One region of the Acinetobacter sp. ACNIH2 genome, then DNA from elsewhere that is predicted to be linked to it. Evidence: predicted binding sites of a transcription regulator. Region 1 holds the regulator's gene; each other region holds the start of a gene.
The links. The regulator PhoB, encoded in region 1, activates phosphate uptake and scavenging genes when phosphate is short. The targets are predictions, from matches to a motif close to TGTCATNAANCTGTCATAA.

Region 1 (4,222 bases):
GGGTCAACAGCTTTTATTTATTGTGTTATGGTCCATTTTATTCTTTGGTGCCAGCGCAATTTTCGCTTCGATTATGCGTGCCAGTGGTACCGTCACCGTTCCGATGATCATCAACATTGTTGCCATTATTGCTATTGAAGTTCCCTGCGCTTATTTATTTAGTGACTGGTGGGGACTGCAAGGTATATGGTATGCCTATGCGCTTGCCTTTGTGTGCTTATGTGTGATGCAAGGTCTGTATTACCAATTCGTCTGGAAAAAGAAAACCGTAGAAAGTTTAATTTGATAAACCATACATAAAAAAGCAGGTGTTGATCTGAAGATCGACACCTGCTTTTTATTTACTCTGCTTGTTATTTAAAACGCTTGCTGAATGACGTCGCCATAGCCGTCACTTTTTGATAGCCTGTTGGCAAAATACGCTGAATCAGATCTAAAGATTTTGCATCATTACCAATCAAAACACGACGCTTATCCTTTTGTACCGCAGCTAAAATTTGACGTGCAGCTTCTTCTGGTGGAATACGTAATAACTTGTTAAATGCACGTGCCGATTTTTCTGGATTCATCCCCAAGCTACGCAAGCTGTCATTCATACGCGCATCATTGGCAATATTGGTGCGAATACCACCTGGATGTACACACAACGCACTAACGCCACAATTTTCAATATCCAGTTCCTGACGTAGGGATTCAGTAAAACCACGAACCGCAAATTTGGTGGCATTATAAGCCGATTGGGTGGGTTGAGCCGTTAAACCGAATAAGCTAGAAATGTTGATGATATGACCATCGCCTGTTTGCTTAATCAATGGTAAAAACTCTTTGGTTCCGTAAACGACGCCCCAGAAATTAATCCCCACAATCCATTCCAGTTCATCATAACTCGCACCTTCTACTGTCGAGCCCAACGCCACCCCAGCATTGTTAAAAATCATATTGACTGAACCATGATTTTGTACCGTTTCTTCTGCCCAAGTACGCATGGCTTCACGGTCAGATACATCTAGTTTTTTGGTGGTCACTCGTACATTGCTGTCTTTGAGTAATTCTACGGTTTTTGCCAAACCTTGCTCATTAATATCACTTAAAGAAAGGTGACAACCTTGTTGAGCTAAAAGCAATGCCAACTGTTGACCAATCCCTGAACCCGCACCTGTTACAGCGGCGACTTTATTGTTAAATGTTTTCATTTTCTTTCCTTATTGGTTCCTAAGGCGGTATGACAAAGCTACCCCCATTCTTTTATGCATAATGCGAAAGACTCTCTCAATATAAATTTGACAATAATCATTGTCAATAAATGTCTGACGAATCTCCTTTGAGCCGAATCCTGCGTTTAATTTAGGCATTTGCAACAATTGTTGTTAAACTATAAGCGGTCTTTGCTACGTTTTATCTTTATGACTTATTCCAATACCAACGATGCAGGAAAAAATAACCAACCGTTAAAAAATAAAGAACGCCAGTTTAAAGGGTTGTCTTTGACTGAACGTCAGCAGGCACGCCGTGAAAAACTCATCGAGGCAGGTATTGAAGTTTATGGCACCCATGGTTTTTTTGCCGTCACGGTCAAAGATATTTGCAATGAAGCCAAACTGACCGAACGCTATTTTTATGAATCCTTTAAAAAGAGTGATCAACTCTTCCAAACCATCTTTTTAAAACTGATTGATGAACTGCAACAAAATGTCATGCAAGCGATTATGCAAGCCTCAAACAGTCATGAAAAAATGGTCGATGCTGGCTTAACCGCCCTACTTACCACGCTTAAAGATAACCCACGTATGGCACGTATTATTTATATCGATGCTATGCTGGTACAAGAACTGCATAACCAAGCCACCATTCACGAAACCATGTTGCGTTTTGACCGTATGATTCATGCTTTTGTCATGTTAATGATGCCGAATATCCCGCATTCAGAACGTGAAATTTCATGGGTTTCTACAGGCTTAAATGGTTATGTTACCCAGATTGCGATTCGTTGGGTCATCAGTGGCTTTAAACAGTCTATGGAAGATGTATTGGCATCATGTCGAGTGGTTTTTTTAGCTCTACTCGAATCATTTTCTGAGAAAAAAAATTAAATTACAGCAATTTAATTTTTACAAAAGAATTGAACCAGATTTTAAGGCAGCCATTAAGTTTGTCTAAAATTGTTCACGAATTCGACTAAAAATTGTCACAAAACTTTGCGAAAATTGGGATTCTGCCCTATTCTGCAATGATACTGTCATAATTAATCTTTGTAATAAGCCTGTCATAAATAAAAAACGGCCTACCGTTATCATCAATAGGATATTGCGTTGTGAAAGATGACTACATACTAATCGTCGATGACGAACTTCCAATTCGAGAGATGATTCATACCTCTTTGGATATGGCAGGCTTTCAATGCTTACAGGCAGAAGATGCAAAACAGGCGCATCAAATGATTGTCGATCAACGCCCAGCGTTAATTCTGCTCGACTGGATGATGCCTGGTGGTGTCAGCGGTGTCGATCTCTGTCGTCGCCTTAAACGCGATGAAAATTTATCTGAAATTCCTGTGATTATGCTCACTGCACGCGGAGAAGAAGACCATAAAGTCCAAGGTCTCGATGCAGGTGCAGATGACTACATGACCAAACCTTTTTCGACACGCGAATTGGTATCGCGCATTAAAGCTGTTCTGCGTCGCGCCAATGCTCTGAGTGGAGAAAAAACCATTGATGCCAATGGTTTATTGCTTGACCCAGTCAGCCAACGCGTGAGTTTTGGCAATAATATTCTAGAAATGGGTCCAACTGAATATCGTTTATTGGCCTTCTTCATGACACATCCTGAGCGTGCTTATACCCGTGCGCAACTGCTTGATCAAGTTTGGGGTGGAAATGTCTATATTGAAGACCGTACTATTGATGTCCATATTCGCCGTTTACGCAAAGTCTTAGAACCCTATGGTGCAGACCGTTTTGTTCAAACCGTGCGTGGAACGGGTTACCGCTTCTCCACTCGTGCTGATGTAGCTTTAGGTTAATTTTAGTTTTATGTATGAACCCTACCCTGTCCCCGAACTGGCGCGTGAGCATCAAAAATTCCGTTACAGCAGTTTATGGATATTTGCCAAACAAGATTTACGTTTACTGGTTTTTCTATTGCTGATTGCAAGCTTGATCGGGTTTGGCATCGGGTATTTTTGGGTTTGTATTTTTACTGCTTTTACCATTTTCTTCGGTTTCCAACTGCGCTCTTTGTACTTGGTCAATGAATGGATTTCTAACCGTCCTTATGATGTTCCGCCCAATTTAAATGGCATCTGGGGAGCATTATTATTTAATGTCTATCGTGCACAGCGCCAAGAACGTATTGTTCAAGCCGAAATGGTTGGCTTGATTGACCGTGCACAATCCTCTTTGGTGGCACTGGCAGAAGCCGTGGTGTTAATTGATGAGTCACATCAAATTGAATGGTGGAATCCCGCGGCAGAAAAATTATTGGGCATTCAGGCGCTAGATCGTGGTCGCAATATTATGACCATTCTACGCCAGCCGAGTTTTATTGAATATTTCAAACAAAGCGATCAAATCCCTGATGGGATTAAAATGAAATCCTCAGTGTTTGAAGATCATTACGTACAAATCAAAATGACTCGCTTTGGCGGTGAAAGCCGTCTTTTAGTAGCATATGATGTGACTCGGATGCATAACTTGGAGCAAATGCGTAAAGATTTTGTCGATAATATTTCACATGAATTACGTACGCCTTTAACAGTACTAAGTGGTTATATTGAAACCTTTACCGATCAAGAAGATTTAAACCCACGTTGGAAGCGTGCGTTTGAGCAAATGCAGGCACAGACTAAACGTATGAATGCCTTGGTCAATGACCTCTTGCTGTTATCCCGTTTGGAAAATAATAAGCAAATTGCCAAAAACCAGATTATTGAAATGCCAAGCCTGATGAATCAGTTATTCGATGATGCGCAGGCCTATAACGTGGATTATGGCCATACCCTGAATTTGGACATCGACAGTCATTGCGACCTCATTGGTTCAGATACCGAGTTGGCCAGTGCGTTTAGCAACCTCATTACCAATGCGATTAAATACACCCCAAAAGGCGGTACCATTACCATGGGTTGGCATGATGATGGCGAACATGGTTATTTCACGGTTGAAGATACGGGTATTGGTATTGATCCGAAACATTTGCCACGCTTAACCGAACGCTTTTATCG
Region 2 (4,222 bases), 1.8 Mb from region 1:
CAAGCGCTGAACAATTTTGGCCCAAACTCACTTCGTGGCTAGAACAAAGATCGACAAAGATATAAAGGAAAAATCATGATTCATTCAGTTGCTTTTATCGGTTTAGGTGCTATGGGTTATCGTATGGCAGCTCATCTCCCTAAACATTTTGAAACCGTTTTTGTTTGGAATCGTAATTTTTCCAAGGCCGAACAACATGCAACTGAATATGGAACCCTTGCTGTTTCTTTACAAGATGCAGTTCAGGCAGACATTATTTTTTCTTGCCTTCCAACAAGCCAAGATGTTGAAGCGCTTATTTCTGGATTAGCGTTAAAAGCAGGTAGTATTTGGATTGATTGTACAAGTGGTGTACCAGAGTCTGCTAAAAATTTGGCAGAAGCTTTACAAACACAACAAGTGACTTTCTTAGATGCTCCTGTAAGTGGTCAAACGATTGGCGCTGAAAATGCCACACTGACCGTCATGGTAGGTGGTGATGCAGAAGCGTTCGAAAAAGCACTCCCTGCCTTGCAAGCGATTGGAAAACTCATTAAGCATGTGGGTAACTCAGGTGCTGGTTTCGCTGTGAAAGCGGTGAATAACATGCTTCTTGCAGTCAATCTTTGCTCAGTTGCCGAAGGCTTTACCACTTTAAAAGCACATGGTGTAAATTTGGGTGAAGCACTAGATTGTATTAATGCCTCTAGTGGTAAAAGTGGTGTGACTGAGACCGTATTACCGCAACGTGTTTTAAACCGTAGTTTCCCGCTTACCTTTGCTTTACCGTTATTGGCAAAGGATACTGGAATAGCATTAGATTTGGTCCGTGATGCTAAACTTTCAGCACCTGTAATTGCATTGACACAAAGTCTCATACAAGCAGCAAGTGATCTTTCGCCTGCAGAAAGTGATTTTTCTAGTGCAGTAAAATTATATGAATCTTGGAGCAAAATTACGTTGGAATGATTTGGTTTTTTATAATCAAAAGTTTATTTTAAATTTAATAAAAATCCCTACTTAACATAGTGGGGCTTTTTTATTTTTATAATTTTAACAAAATCAAACATAACCAAATTGGCTAATACCGCAATCTTTTAATCAAATAATTTTGACCAATTGGTCGCCAGATGCTGTTCATTCTTTTCTACCACAACTCCAGAGGTTGTAATTCTCATATTTTCAGCCGTGATAACCAATTCTGGTACAGTTTTGTTAAATTCAAAAACAAATTGATACTTATCATTTCCTAGATCTTTAACTTCGTAATCAATTATGTAAAATTGCCCGCAACTTAAATCATTCGTAATACTGAATTTATCAATTGAAGCATTTTCAAATGTCACTAAGGCTTTCTCAAGCGAATATTGCTCCAATTCACAATCAAAATCAGAGAAGATATGGACATATAAAATAACATCGAATTTCCATAATTCTGGATTCCAATCAAGTAAGAATCCGTACAATCTGGCATCATGTAAAGCCCCAAGATATTTATAAAAATTTTCAATCATGTCATTCCCCATAACAAATTCAAAAAAGTCCAACATAACGTTGAACTAGAGACAATAACAATTAAAGTTAAATGAGTTAAATTTTTATTATCAATTTAACTTTATAAAATTATTGATATATATAACTTTTGCCTATCATGTTGAGCAAAAGTACGCTAGAGTAATTTATTGCCATTGAAGATGACAAATTAAACCCAATATTGTAATAAGGTATTAAACATATACTGTTACAAACCGTGAGGAAACTCTTATGAGTAAGTTGCTTATTGCTTGTCTTGCTGGTCTATCAACCCTTATTGGTGCAAATACTTTGGCCGCTACGCCAGAGCAAGAGTGTCAAAAACTCAAGAATGATCATGATGTGATCTATGCATCTAAAGGTTTCTGTTTTAAAGACCCTGAAGCAAAAGCAAAGTTTGGTAATGACAATTGCTATACTACCAAACCTAAATTTTCAGACAAAGAGCAGCAACGTCTTGACGAAATCAAAGCTCGTCAGAAAGAATTAAATTGTAAATAACCACCAAGCTTCTCCCTAAATGGAGACTGTTAAAGGAATAATTATGGCTTACGATGATCAAAATATTTTTGCAAGAATTCTTCGTGGAGAGCTTCCTGCAATTAAAGTCTATGAAGATGATCAGGTTCTTGCTTTTATGGATATCATGCCGCAAGCTGAAGGCCACACCCTAGTCATTCCTAAAACTCCAGCTATAAGCTTACTTGATCTTCCTGCCGAAGCTGCCGCATATACCATTCAGGTCACACAAAAAATTGCACGTGCAATTGAAAAAGCACTGGGTGTAGATGGCATTATCTTAATGCAATTAAGTGGAGCACCTGCTGGACAAACTGTTCCGCATGTCCATTTCCATCTCATTCCGACCAACGTGCATCATTTAGGTAAGCACGCTGCACAAATGGGTGATCAAGAAAAGATTAAAGCTCAAGCTGAAAAAATTAAAGCTGCTTTAGAATCTTAAGTTGATAAACTACAAATTAAATGGAGCCCGTTGGCTCCATTTTTCATTTAAGAGAAAAAGTAAAACAAAAACTGAGCGTTATCCAATCACATCGCGTCATCAAACTGTCATTTAGTTTTCACTTTGCTGTCACAAAGTTTACAGATACTGCATAGCAAGTTGGTGAGCTATGTAACGAATTGTACAGAAGCGAGCTGAAAATAAGAGTTTGTAGGCACTTGCCATAAAAATCGTGTTTTGGAGAAATCTCAATGAAAAAATTGCTACTTGCTGCAGCAGTGACAACTTTAAGCTTAAACGCAGCACAGGCAGCGCCAACATTGTACGGTAAACTAAACGTATCGATCGACAATGTTGATAACAAAAGTTTTGATGGCAAGAGTGATGTAACTGAAATCAACTCTAATGCTTCTCGCTTTGGTATTAAAGGTGAAGAAAAGCTAACAGAAAAATTATCTGCAATCTATTTAGCAGAATGGGCAATCGCAACTGATGGTTCTGGTTCAGACACAGACCTTAGCGCACGTAACCGTTTCATTGGTTTAAAAAGTGATGGTATTGGTGCATTAAAAGTAGGTAAATTTGACTCTTACTTCAAGACTGCGGCTGGTAACAATCAAGATATCTTCAACGACCACACAATTTTAGATATCACTAATACCATGTATGGTGAAGAGCGCTCAAACAACGTCGTTGGTTTTGAATCTGACCCTAAATTACTTGCTGGCTTATCATTCAATGTAATGTTCCAACAAGGTGAAAGCTCTTCTAGCGTAGTAGCGGGAACAACTGGCAATAATGACAAACGTGATGGCTTTGGTGATGCAGTTTCAGCTTCATTAAACTATGAAAATAAAGATTTAGGTCTAGCCCTAGCAGTTGCTGGTAACTCTGGCATTCAAGGTAAATACAATGCATATAGCTTAAAAGATATTTACTCTGATGCTTACCGCGTAACAGGTTCTTATGACTTCGCTTCAATTGGTGTGAAAGGTCTGGTACTTGGCGGTTTGTGGCAACATGCTGAACCAAAAGACGACTTAACTGCTTATGACACTGGTAAAAAAGATACAAACGGTCAAGCGATTCTAGCTAACTACAAAGGTCTAGAAGAAGATTCGTGGATTGCTGCTGTTACTTACAAAATTGGTAACACTCCTTTTGCTGTAAAAGGACAATACCAATCAGCAAAAACTGCACGTGATGGTCATGATGATCGTACTATTGACCAGTATGGCATCGGTTTAGACTACAAAATTAACAAGCAAGCACGTTTCTACGGCATCGTAGCGCAACAAAAACGTGATTGGTTAAGTGATGACGACAAGCGCACTGTCATTGGTACAGGTATGGAATACAATTTCTAATCCTCACCAATTTTATAAAAAACACGCTTAGGCGTGTTTTTTATTTGGGATTAAACCAATTCACCCAAGAACTTGTGCCACGTAATTCTATAGGCACTGTGTCAATTAAGCGTTCTTTTAATATTGCTATTTGGTTAGTCTGCTCTGCCAAACGTGCTTTAACCGAGTGAATACATTCGCGATCTCCAAATTCACACCGATCTAAATTAGTTCCACCACAAGGACCATTTGCCAAGCCTTTGGGACAAGTTTCAGGGCAAATATATAAGGTGTCCGCTAGACGACATTGACCACAACTTTCACAACCTACCACACCATGTTTAGACATGTATTCAGACTTTATAAGTAATTTGTTGGCAAATTGCCCCGACCAAAGCTT
Region 3 (4,222 bases), 1.0 Mb from region 1:
CCATTCAAGGTTTTCTGCTTCGCGCTGCGCACCACTATGACCACGGAATTTTTCAGCAACTTCAAGTAGTTTTTCGGTCGCAAGCTGACCAGACTCACCTTGGTTCTGGTTTAAAACAACATCTTCAACTGCATCTTTGAGTTCTTTAGGAATATCGTCATAAATTGCCATTTGACCGGCATTTACAATACCCATAGTCATGCCTTGTTTAATGGCATGGTACAAGAACACAGAGTGAATCGCTTCACGAACAGGCTCATTTCCACGGAACGAGAATGAAACGTTCGATACACCGCCAGAAATCATGGCATGAGGTAAATTCTGTTTAATCCAACCTGTGGCTTCAATAAAATCGACACCATAGTTATTGTGTTCTTCAATACCTGTTGCTACTGCGAACACGTTCGGGTCAAAAATAATATCTTCAGCAGGGAAGCCTACATCGTTAACCAAAACGTCATAAGAACGTTTACAGATTTCGCGTTTACGCTCAGCAGTGTCGGCCTGACCAGTTTCATCAAAAGCCATCACAATAATCGCAGCACCATATTGGCGACACAAGCGAGCTTTTTCGACAAACTCGTCATAACCTTCTTTTAACGAAATCGAGTTAACAACAGGTTTACCTTGTACGCATTTTAGGCCTGCTTCAATGATTTCCCATTTTGATGAGTCAATCATGATAGGCACACGCGAAATATCTGGCTCAGATGCCACAAGGTTTAGGAAATGTACCATCGCATTTTGCGAATCGAGCATCCCTTCATCCATGTTAATGTCGATAATCTGAGCGCCAGCTTCCACTTGTTGCTGTGCAACTTCTAAAGCTTCGGCAAAGTTTTCTTCACGAATTAAGCGTAAGAATTTTTTTGAACCAGTAACGTTGGTACGTTCACCCACGTTAACGAACAATGAGTCATCATAAATATTAAATGGTTCTAAACCACTTAAGCGACAAGCTGGCTTAGTTTCAGGAATTTGACGTGGTGCAATGTCTTTTACAGCATTGGCAATCGCACGAATATGGTCTGGTGTCGTACCACAGCAACCACCGGTAATATTGATCAAACCACTTTCTGCAAATTCTTTTAAGAAGGCAGCAGTTTGTTCTGGTGTTTCATCATATTCACCAAAAGCATTTGGTAAGCCTGCATTTGGATGAGCAGAAATGAACGTATCAGCCACATCAGACACGGTTTTAACGTGAGGACGCATAGCATCTGCACCAAGGGCACAGTTAAAACCAATCGATAGTAAGTCACCATGACGTACAGAGTTCCAGAACGCTTCCGCAGTTTGACCTGTTAAGGTACGACCCGATGCATCGGTAATAGTCCCTGAAATCATGAGTGGTAATTCATGACTAAGTTGCTTAAAGACTTCTTTCACCGCAAAAATTGCAGCTTTACAGTTTAATGTATCAAAAACGGTTTCAATCAGAATGATATCTGCACCGCCTTCAATCAGCGCATGAGTTGCCTCAATATAGTTTTCTTTTAGCTCATCAAAGGTAATGTTACGAAAGGCAGGGTCATTTACATTCGGTGAAATGGAACAGGTACGCGATGTTGGACCGAGTACACCTGCTACAAAACGCGGTTTATCTGGAGTCGAATACTTCTCACACGCTGCTTTGGCTAAACGTGCTGCTTCACGGTTAATCTCTGGGACAAGATCTTCCATGTGGTAGTCAGACATAGAAACACGGGTGCCGTTAAAGCTGTTGGTTTCAATAATGTCTGCGCCTGCATCAAGATAAGCTTCATGAATGCCTTGAATGATTTGAGGTTGAGTTAAAACTAAAAGGTCATTGTTACCTTTTAAGTCATGTGCCCAATCGGCAAAACGCTCACCACGATAATCTTCTTCTTCAAGCTTATGACGCTGAATCATGGTGCCCATCGCACCATCGATGATCAATATACGCTCAGCGAGAAGTTTTTTAAGGGTGGTAAGCGTGGACATAAATAACCCCAATACACGGCAAGTCTTGAAATGGAGCATATTTTAGCAGAACTCAGAGCTAATTTTATTTTAATTCAGCTTTTTGACTGTCAAGTTAGCAGTTTTCATGTAAGAAATAACAGTTACTTTGCTATTTCATTGAAATGCAATATTACATAGGCATGATGAATCGGTTTCAATTTCAAGGTGAAAGCCCATCAGAGAGTGACAAATTTTTTTACAATTCTGAAAATCAACTACTTTTTTACATGAAATATTTTTTTGTTATAAGTATTTGAAAAAAACAGATTTACAGTCAAAAATCCTCCCCATTGTAGCGCGGAGTGATTTAAAACAGGTCAATTGTTAAAAATTTGGCTTTATATGACACCTGTTTGTCATATAATTGTCACAATTTAATTTAACAATAAGGGGATTTTATTATCCTCTTAACCGTCTGCATGAATTCAAAAACTCCTCCAGTCCAAGATCGTATGCATTCAGCATCGAACAAGTCGACGAATGTGCATGTTCCAACACCGAAGTTTTTTATGCCGGTGTTTTTTACGGTCATTATTGCGACCCTCATTTATATTGGGTTTCAGGTATCTGCTGACTTGTCGCATGTACCACCATTAAGTTTGTATTCTGTTATTCTTTTAGCGACGGCATTATTAATTGCGCTAGGCTTTGAGTTTGTCAATGGTTTTCATGACACAGCCAACGCGGTAGCAACAGTAATTTATACCAATGCTCTTTCTGCACCTGTTGCAGTGATGTGGGCTGGTTTTTGTAATTTCCTTGGGGTTATGGTTGCCAGTGGTGCGGTTGCTTACGGCATTATTGCTTTATTGCCAGTTGAACTGATCATGAATGTGAGTTCAGGGGCAGGCTTTGCTATGGTCTTTGCCATGCTGATTGCTGCAATTCTATGGAATTTAGGCACTTGGTTCTTGGGGATTCCTGCATCGAGTTCACACACTTTGATTGGTTCTATTTTGGGTGTAGGGATTATGAATTACCTATTACACTCAGGTAGTGGTGCCAGCGGTGTAGATATGGACCAAGTAATTAAAGTGGGTAAAGCATTACTGTTTTCTCCATTAATTGGTTTTGCATTTGCTGCTGTGGTTTTCTTGTTGGTGAAAAAAATCTTCAAACGCCAGCTTGAATTATTCCAGCCACCTGAAGGCAACAAACCACCACCGCCACTTATTCGTGCAATTCTAATTTTTACTTGTACAGGTGTAAGCTTTGCGCATGGTTCAAACGACGGTCAAAAGGGCATGGGCTTAATCATGTTAATTTTGATTGGTTTGGTGCCATTGGCCTATTCACTCAACAAGAATTTAGACCAAGCACATATCCAGTCATTTGAGCAATTGTCATCTCAAGCTGCTGTTGCGATGTACCCTGCACATGCAGATATTCCAGATGAACAAGCGCGTCAAACCATTACTGCCTATATTCAAACCAAAGAAATCACGCCAGAAGTGGTACCTGCTTTGGCAAGTTTGACCGATCATTTAGGTGACCGTGTTGCTCAGTATGGTGACTTAAAAAATATTCCTGAAGATGCAGTTTCATCTATCCGTAATGATATGTATTTGAGCACGACTGCGTTTAAGCGTTTGGATAAAGCAGACCAGTTACCTGCGATGTCAGAAGCGCAGCAAAAGGTAGTAAAAGAGTACCGTAGCAATTTGGATAGCTTTTTACAGTACATCCCAACTTGGGTAAAAGTAGCTGTGGCATTGGCTTTAGGTCTAGGTACAATGGTAGGCTGGAAGCGTATCGTAGTGACTGTAGGCGAGCGTATTGGTAAGCATCACATGACGTATGGTCAAGGGATGTCTGCTGAACTTGTAGCAATGTCAACAATTGCAGCAGCCGATGGTTTTGGTATGCCTGTGTCAACAACTCACGTATTAAACAGTGCAGTTGCAGGTACGATGGTAGCGAACAAATCAGGCTTGAATTTTGCAACTGTGAAAACAATTCTTTCGGCATGGATTTTTACACTTCCTGCCACCATTTGTTTATCAGGTGGTTTATACTGGATTTTCCTCCAGTTCGTTTCTTAAGGTTCTTAAGAGACGAAATAGAAGCGCTGCATCGTCAGCGCTTTTTTTGTGTCTGAAAGATCGTTCAGTCGATGGGTTGGGTTGAAGGTTTATGAAAAGGCTCATGAAGATGTGGTCAGTATTGTTGAGTTATTAGCTTTCATTTATATAGTTTATACATGGATATAGGGCTGCATAAAACATTTAAACTCTAG
Region 4 (4,222 bases), 630 kb from region 1:
CACCCAATAACCCAAATAAACATAGTCCAATTGCTGTTGTTGCGCATATTGGATTTGTTTCATGATGGCAAAAGCCCCTAATGAACGACGATTTTCATTGGGATCAAAAAAGGTATATACCGCAGACACACCATCATCTAACTGATCGCAGGTTGAGACACAGAGTAACTGCTCATCTTTCCACAGTTCCAGAAAAAAACTTTCAGTGCAGGTATGAATCAGAAATTTTTCAAACTGGTCATAGCTAGGGGGGAACATATCACCGTCGGCATGGCGTTCACGAATGTAGCGTTCATACAACGCATAATGTACATCACTCGCATCTTTCGGTTGAGTAATTTTGACTGTGAGATCTTGATTGCGTTTCCAAGCTTTTTTTTGCTTGCTGTTCATTTGAAACTCTTGGACGGGAACGCGGCAAGACAAGCATTGACGGCACAAATGGCATTCAGGACGGTAAACAAAGTCTCCACTACGACGAAAACCGACACGTGAAAGTTCAGACAAAGTGACCACATCAATCCGATGGGCTGGATCTAGAAAAACCATGCGAGCAGATTTCTTTTCAAGATAACTGCATTCATGTGGTGGCGTAATATAGTACTGTAAATCATTTAACAGGGACTTCGGGTGATATGAATTCATAAAGATCCCTCTATTGTTTTCATTCGATTAATTGCGAAGATAACGCTATTCTTTTACTTGAAAATACACCCTCTTGATACTTTTTCCAATCGATAGGGGGTTGTTTTATAATATCTTGTAACGAATTTAAATACGCTTGTCGAGAAATCGTACAAGCACCAAGACTGAGTAAATGATCATTAACCAATTGACAGTCAATCCAAGGTAACTGGTTTTCTTGCCCGAGCAACATCAGGGTATAAAATGCCATTTTAGACACGTCTGTTCGTGTGCTGAACATGGATTCACCAAAACAGCCCTTGCCAATGTTTACTCCATACAGGCCACCGACAAGCTGATCCTGTTCCCACACTTCCACACTATAGGCATAACCTGCTGAAAACATACCTAAATAACCTTGAATGATATCTTCGGAAATCCACGTGTCATTTGCATAACTGCGAGGCAGGGCACAGGAGCGAATTACCGATTCAAAAGCATGATTAATGGTAATTTTATAGTCATGCTTTTTCATATTCCGCAGCAAGGATTTACTCGGATGATATTGCTCAGGTCGAATAATGCAGCGTGGCTCGGGACACCACCAGCAAATAGGTTCACCTTCAGAAAACCAGGGAAAAAGACCGTGTGTATAGGCCTCAAAAAGCGTAGAAGGGGAGAGGTCAGCACCTATGCAAATCAGTCCATGTCCTTCTGGGTCTGAGTTTATGGGATCGGGAAATAAATATTCAGAAGGTGCTAAAGTATGCTGCATGATTAAATTCAGGGATTATTCTTTACGCTATCATACATAAAAAAACCGCCCTTTTCGGACGGTTTTCATCGTAGATGCAAAGGATTATGAACCTAGAGCATCCAGATATTTTTCAGCATCAAGCGCAGCCATACAGCCCGAACCTGCTGAAGTAATGGCTTGACGGTAGATGCTATCTGCAACGTCACCTGCTGCGAATACACCTGCAACCGATGTTGCTGTTGCATTGCCAGAGGTACCACTTTGCACTTGAATATAGCCATCACGTAGATTGAGTTGACCTTCAAACATCCCCGTATTCGGTTTGTGACCAATTGCAACGAATAAACCTTGGACATCAATATCTTGTGTGCTTGCATCTACAGTTGATTTTAAGCGTACAGAAGTTACACCTGTGTTATCACCCAAGACTTCATCAACTTGATTGTTCCAAAGAATGCTAATTTTGCCTTCTTTTTCTTTTTCAAATAAATGGTCCTGTAGAATTTTCTCTGAACGTAAACTGTCACGACGATGCACAAGCGTCACGTGTGAAGCAATGTTAGACAGGTAGAGGGCTTCTTCGACTGCGGTATTACCGCCGCCAACCACCATGACTTTCTGGTTTTTATAGAAGAAACCATCACAAGTTGCACAAGCACTCACGCCTTGCCCCATGAATTTTGCTTCAGATTCTAAGCCTAAATATTGTGCAGTTGCACCCGTTGAGATAATCAGTGCATCACAAGTAAATTCTTCCATATCGCCTTTAAGGACGAATGGACGAACACTGAGGTCAACTTCATTAATGTGGTCATACACTATTTCTGTGCCAAAACGTTCTGCATGGGCTTGCATACGTTCCATCAACGCTGGACCTGTTAAACCTTCTGGGTCACCTGGCCAGTTATCGACTTCGGTCGTTGTGGTTAATTGACCACCCAATTGCAAGCCAGCAATCAGCATTGGCTTTAAATTGGCACGCGCAGCATAAACTGCAGCGCTGTAACCTGCAGGACCAGAACCTAAAATAATTAATCGTGAGTGACGAGCGCTCATTCGCGACATCCTTTTTTTCTTTCAAAATTTATGAAATTATACGTGAAAGTGTATAACAGTTGTGTGTGTTCAATGTGGGTAATATTGATCATACAAATCGATTTGAGCTATATAGAATAAAGTTAACAACAAGCCCTCATAATCTTGCATCTTTTTTACGTGAACAGGTGCATAATATCAGGTTTTATTAAGAAACAAATTCAGGTTGTTTTCCAAAAAAACATGAATGAAAAAATGCTTACAGGACAGAGTATGGCTGCGGTGTCAGGTGCTTATGCACAGCGCTTAATGATGACGTTATTTTTAGTCTCATTTGGGATTTATCTGTTCCTTGCAACAGTCACTTATACACCTTTTGATCCAGGTTGGATGCATATTTCGAGTGACACCCAACAGGTTTCCAATGCAAGCGGTGTCGCTGGAGCATGGATTTCAGATTTATTGTTTGGATTTTTAGGTTGGGCAAGCTTACTCATCCCACTTTTCTTATTTATTGAAGCGATTCAGGTTTGGTGGCCACGTAGCTTTTTGAACCGACCATTTCGTTATGCTGCTCAGTTTTTCATTTTGTTGGCAACGGCAACACTCTTATTTTTATTTTGGGAAGTACCTGCAGATACTTTAGCCAATGCTTCTGGTGGGATTATTGGCTATGAGTTGGGGCAAAGTCTGAGTCAACTGCTGACCATTTATGGTGCCGCACTGTTTTTAGTGGTGTTTTGGGTAGTGTTGTTTACTTTGGCCTTTGGGGTAAAGTGGAACAAAACGTGGGATACCTTGCGAGCTACACCTGCGTATTTACAAGATTTATTTTATAAAAATGTGCCCGAGAGCGAATCTGATTTTGATCGTACCACACCTCAAGTCAAAAAACAGGTGATTGCAGTTGCTCCAAGCAAGGTTGCTGATCAAACAGAATCGGATCATAGCAAACCATCTCAAGCCTCTGTAGAACAACCATTTATTGCAGGTGTGGCAGCAGAGCGTTTGTTTGATGATATGGTGCAGAAAGAGTCTCAATTGAATCAACCAACTGAGTTCGATTTAGACGACGATGAAGAGTTTGAAAAAACTATCGCCAAAGCACATCAACTTGAACAAGATAGCCAGCGCACCATTGCGACAGGTGAAGTTTGGCGTGCCTTAAATACCAATAATGATCAACTACATAAACAAGACATTGAAGCATTATTAAAAGCTGCTGAAGATGAAACTGTGGTTCCTAAGCATGATTTCAATTCGGTAGTAGAGCGTCAATATCCCGTTGATGTTCAGATAGAATCTTCTCCGAAACCAGTCAAAAGTAATCTTGATTGGGACGATGATGAGATTTTTGATGAGCTACTTGCTGCTGTACCTAGTGGTAAGGCAGCTTCGGATGTACATAGTCCATTCCAACGTAGCGAAGTTCAAACTATTCAAGCTACCGCAATTCCTGATATTGCCGTTGCAGAAGCTCCAATTTCGAGTATCTCTACTGCGGTAGGTGTTGCTGCTGGGGCAACAAAGGCACATATGTTGAACGATGAATTAGATCGTTTTCTGGACGATTTTGATGCAGAAGAACAACAGACAGCCACAGTAGATGAGCCACGTGTAGCATCTTCCTACGCTCAATCATCAGCCTTTGTTAAAACACCGATACAGCAGACTGCTATAGAAGTACCAGAGCGTTTTATTGAGCAGACTAAGGCTGAATTGTCTAAAGAGGCGTTCATCGAAGCATGGCAAGAAACTGCTGGCAAACCTCAAGAAGAAGATGATTTTGACTTTGATGCACCATTG

Region 2: C3F34_RS15680 (porin) is a predicted target of PhoB. The motif match lies at 2,571-2,589, and genes of this name have one in related genera.
Region 3: C3F34_RS11985 (inorganic phosphate transporter) is a predicted target of PhoB. The motif match lies at 2,341-2,359, and genes of this name have one in related genera.
Region 4: C3F34_RS10200 (DNA translocase FtsK) is a predicted target of PhoB. The motif match lies at 2,561-2,579, and genes of this name have one in related genera.

What each region holds. Positions count from the first base shown of each region.
Region 1 is NZ_CP026412.1:1,534,964-1,539,185, reverse strand. Features, by position in the region: gene C3F34_RS07200 (MATE family efflux transporter) at 1-286, shown strand, start outside; gene C3F34_RS07195 (SDR family NAD(P)-dependent oxidoreductase) at 354-1,193, opposite strand; gene C3F34_RS07190 (TetR/AcrR family transcriptional regulator) at 1,404-2,090, shown strand; gene phoB (phosphate regulon transcriptional regulator PhoB) at 2,312-3,022, shown strand; gene phoR (phosphate regulon sensor histidine kinase PhoR) at 3,033-4,222, shown strand, end outside.
Region 2 is NZ_CP026412.1:3,296,397-3,300,618, reverse strand. Features, by position in the region: gene C3F34_RS15705 (alpha/beta fold hydrolase) at 1-65, shown strand, start outside; gene C3F34_RS15700 (NAD(P)-dependent oxidoreductase) at 76-948, shown strand; gene C3F34_RS15695 (hypothetical protein) at 1,077-1,493, opposite strand; gene C3F34_RS15690 (YARHG domain-containing protein) at 1,744-2,013, shown strand; gene C3F34_RS15685 (HIT family protein) at 2,057-2,476, shown strand; gene C3F34_RS15680 (porin) at 2,728-3,843, shown strand; gene C3F34_RS15675 (methylenetetrahydrofolate reductase C-terminal domain-containing protein) at 3,884-4,222, opposite strand, start outside.
Region 3 is NZ_CP026412.1:2,554,071-2,558,292, forward strand. Features, by position in the region: gene metH (methionine synthase) at 1-1,965, opposite strand, end outside; gene C3F34_RS11985 (inorganic phosphate transporter) at 2,406-4,028, shown strand.
Region 4 is NZ_CP026412.1:2,168,200-2,172,421, forward strand. Features, by position in the region: gene C3F34_RS10185 (arginyltransferase) at 1-645, opposite strand, end outside; gene aat (leucyl/phenylalanyl-tRNA--protein transferase) at 665-1,399, opposite strand; gene trxB (thioredoxin-disulfide reductase) at 1,484-2,437, opposite strand; gene C3F34_RS10200 (DNA translocase FtsK) at 2,690-4,222, shown strand, end outside.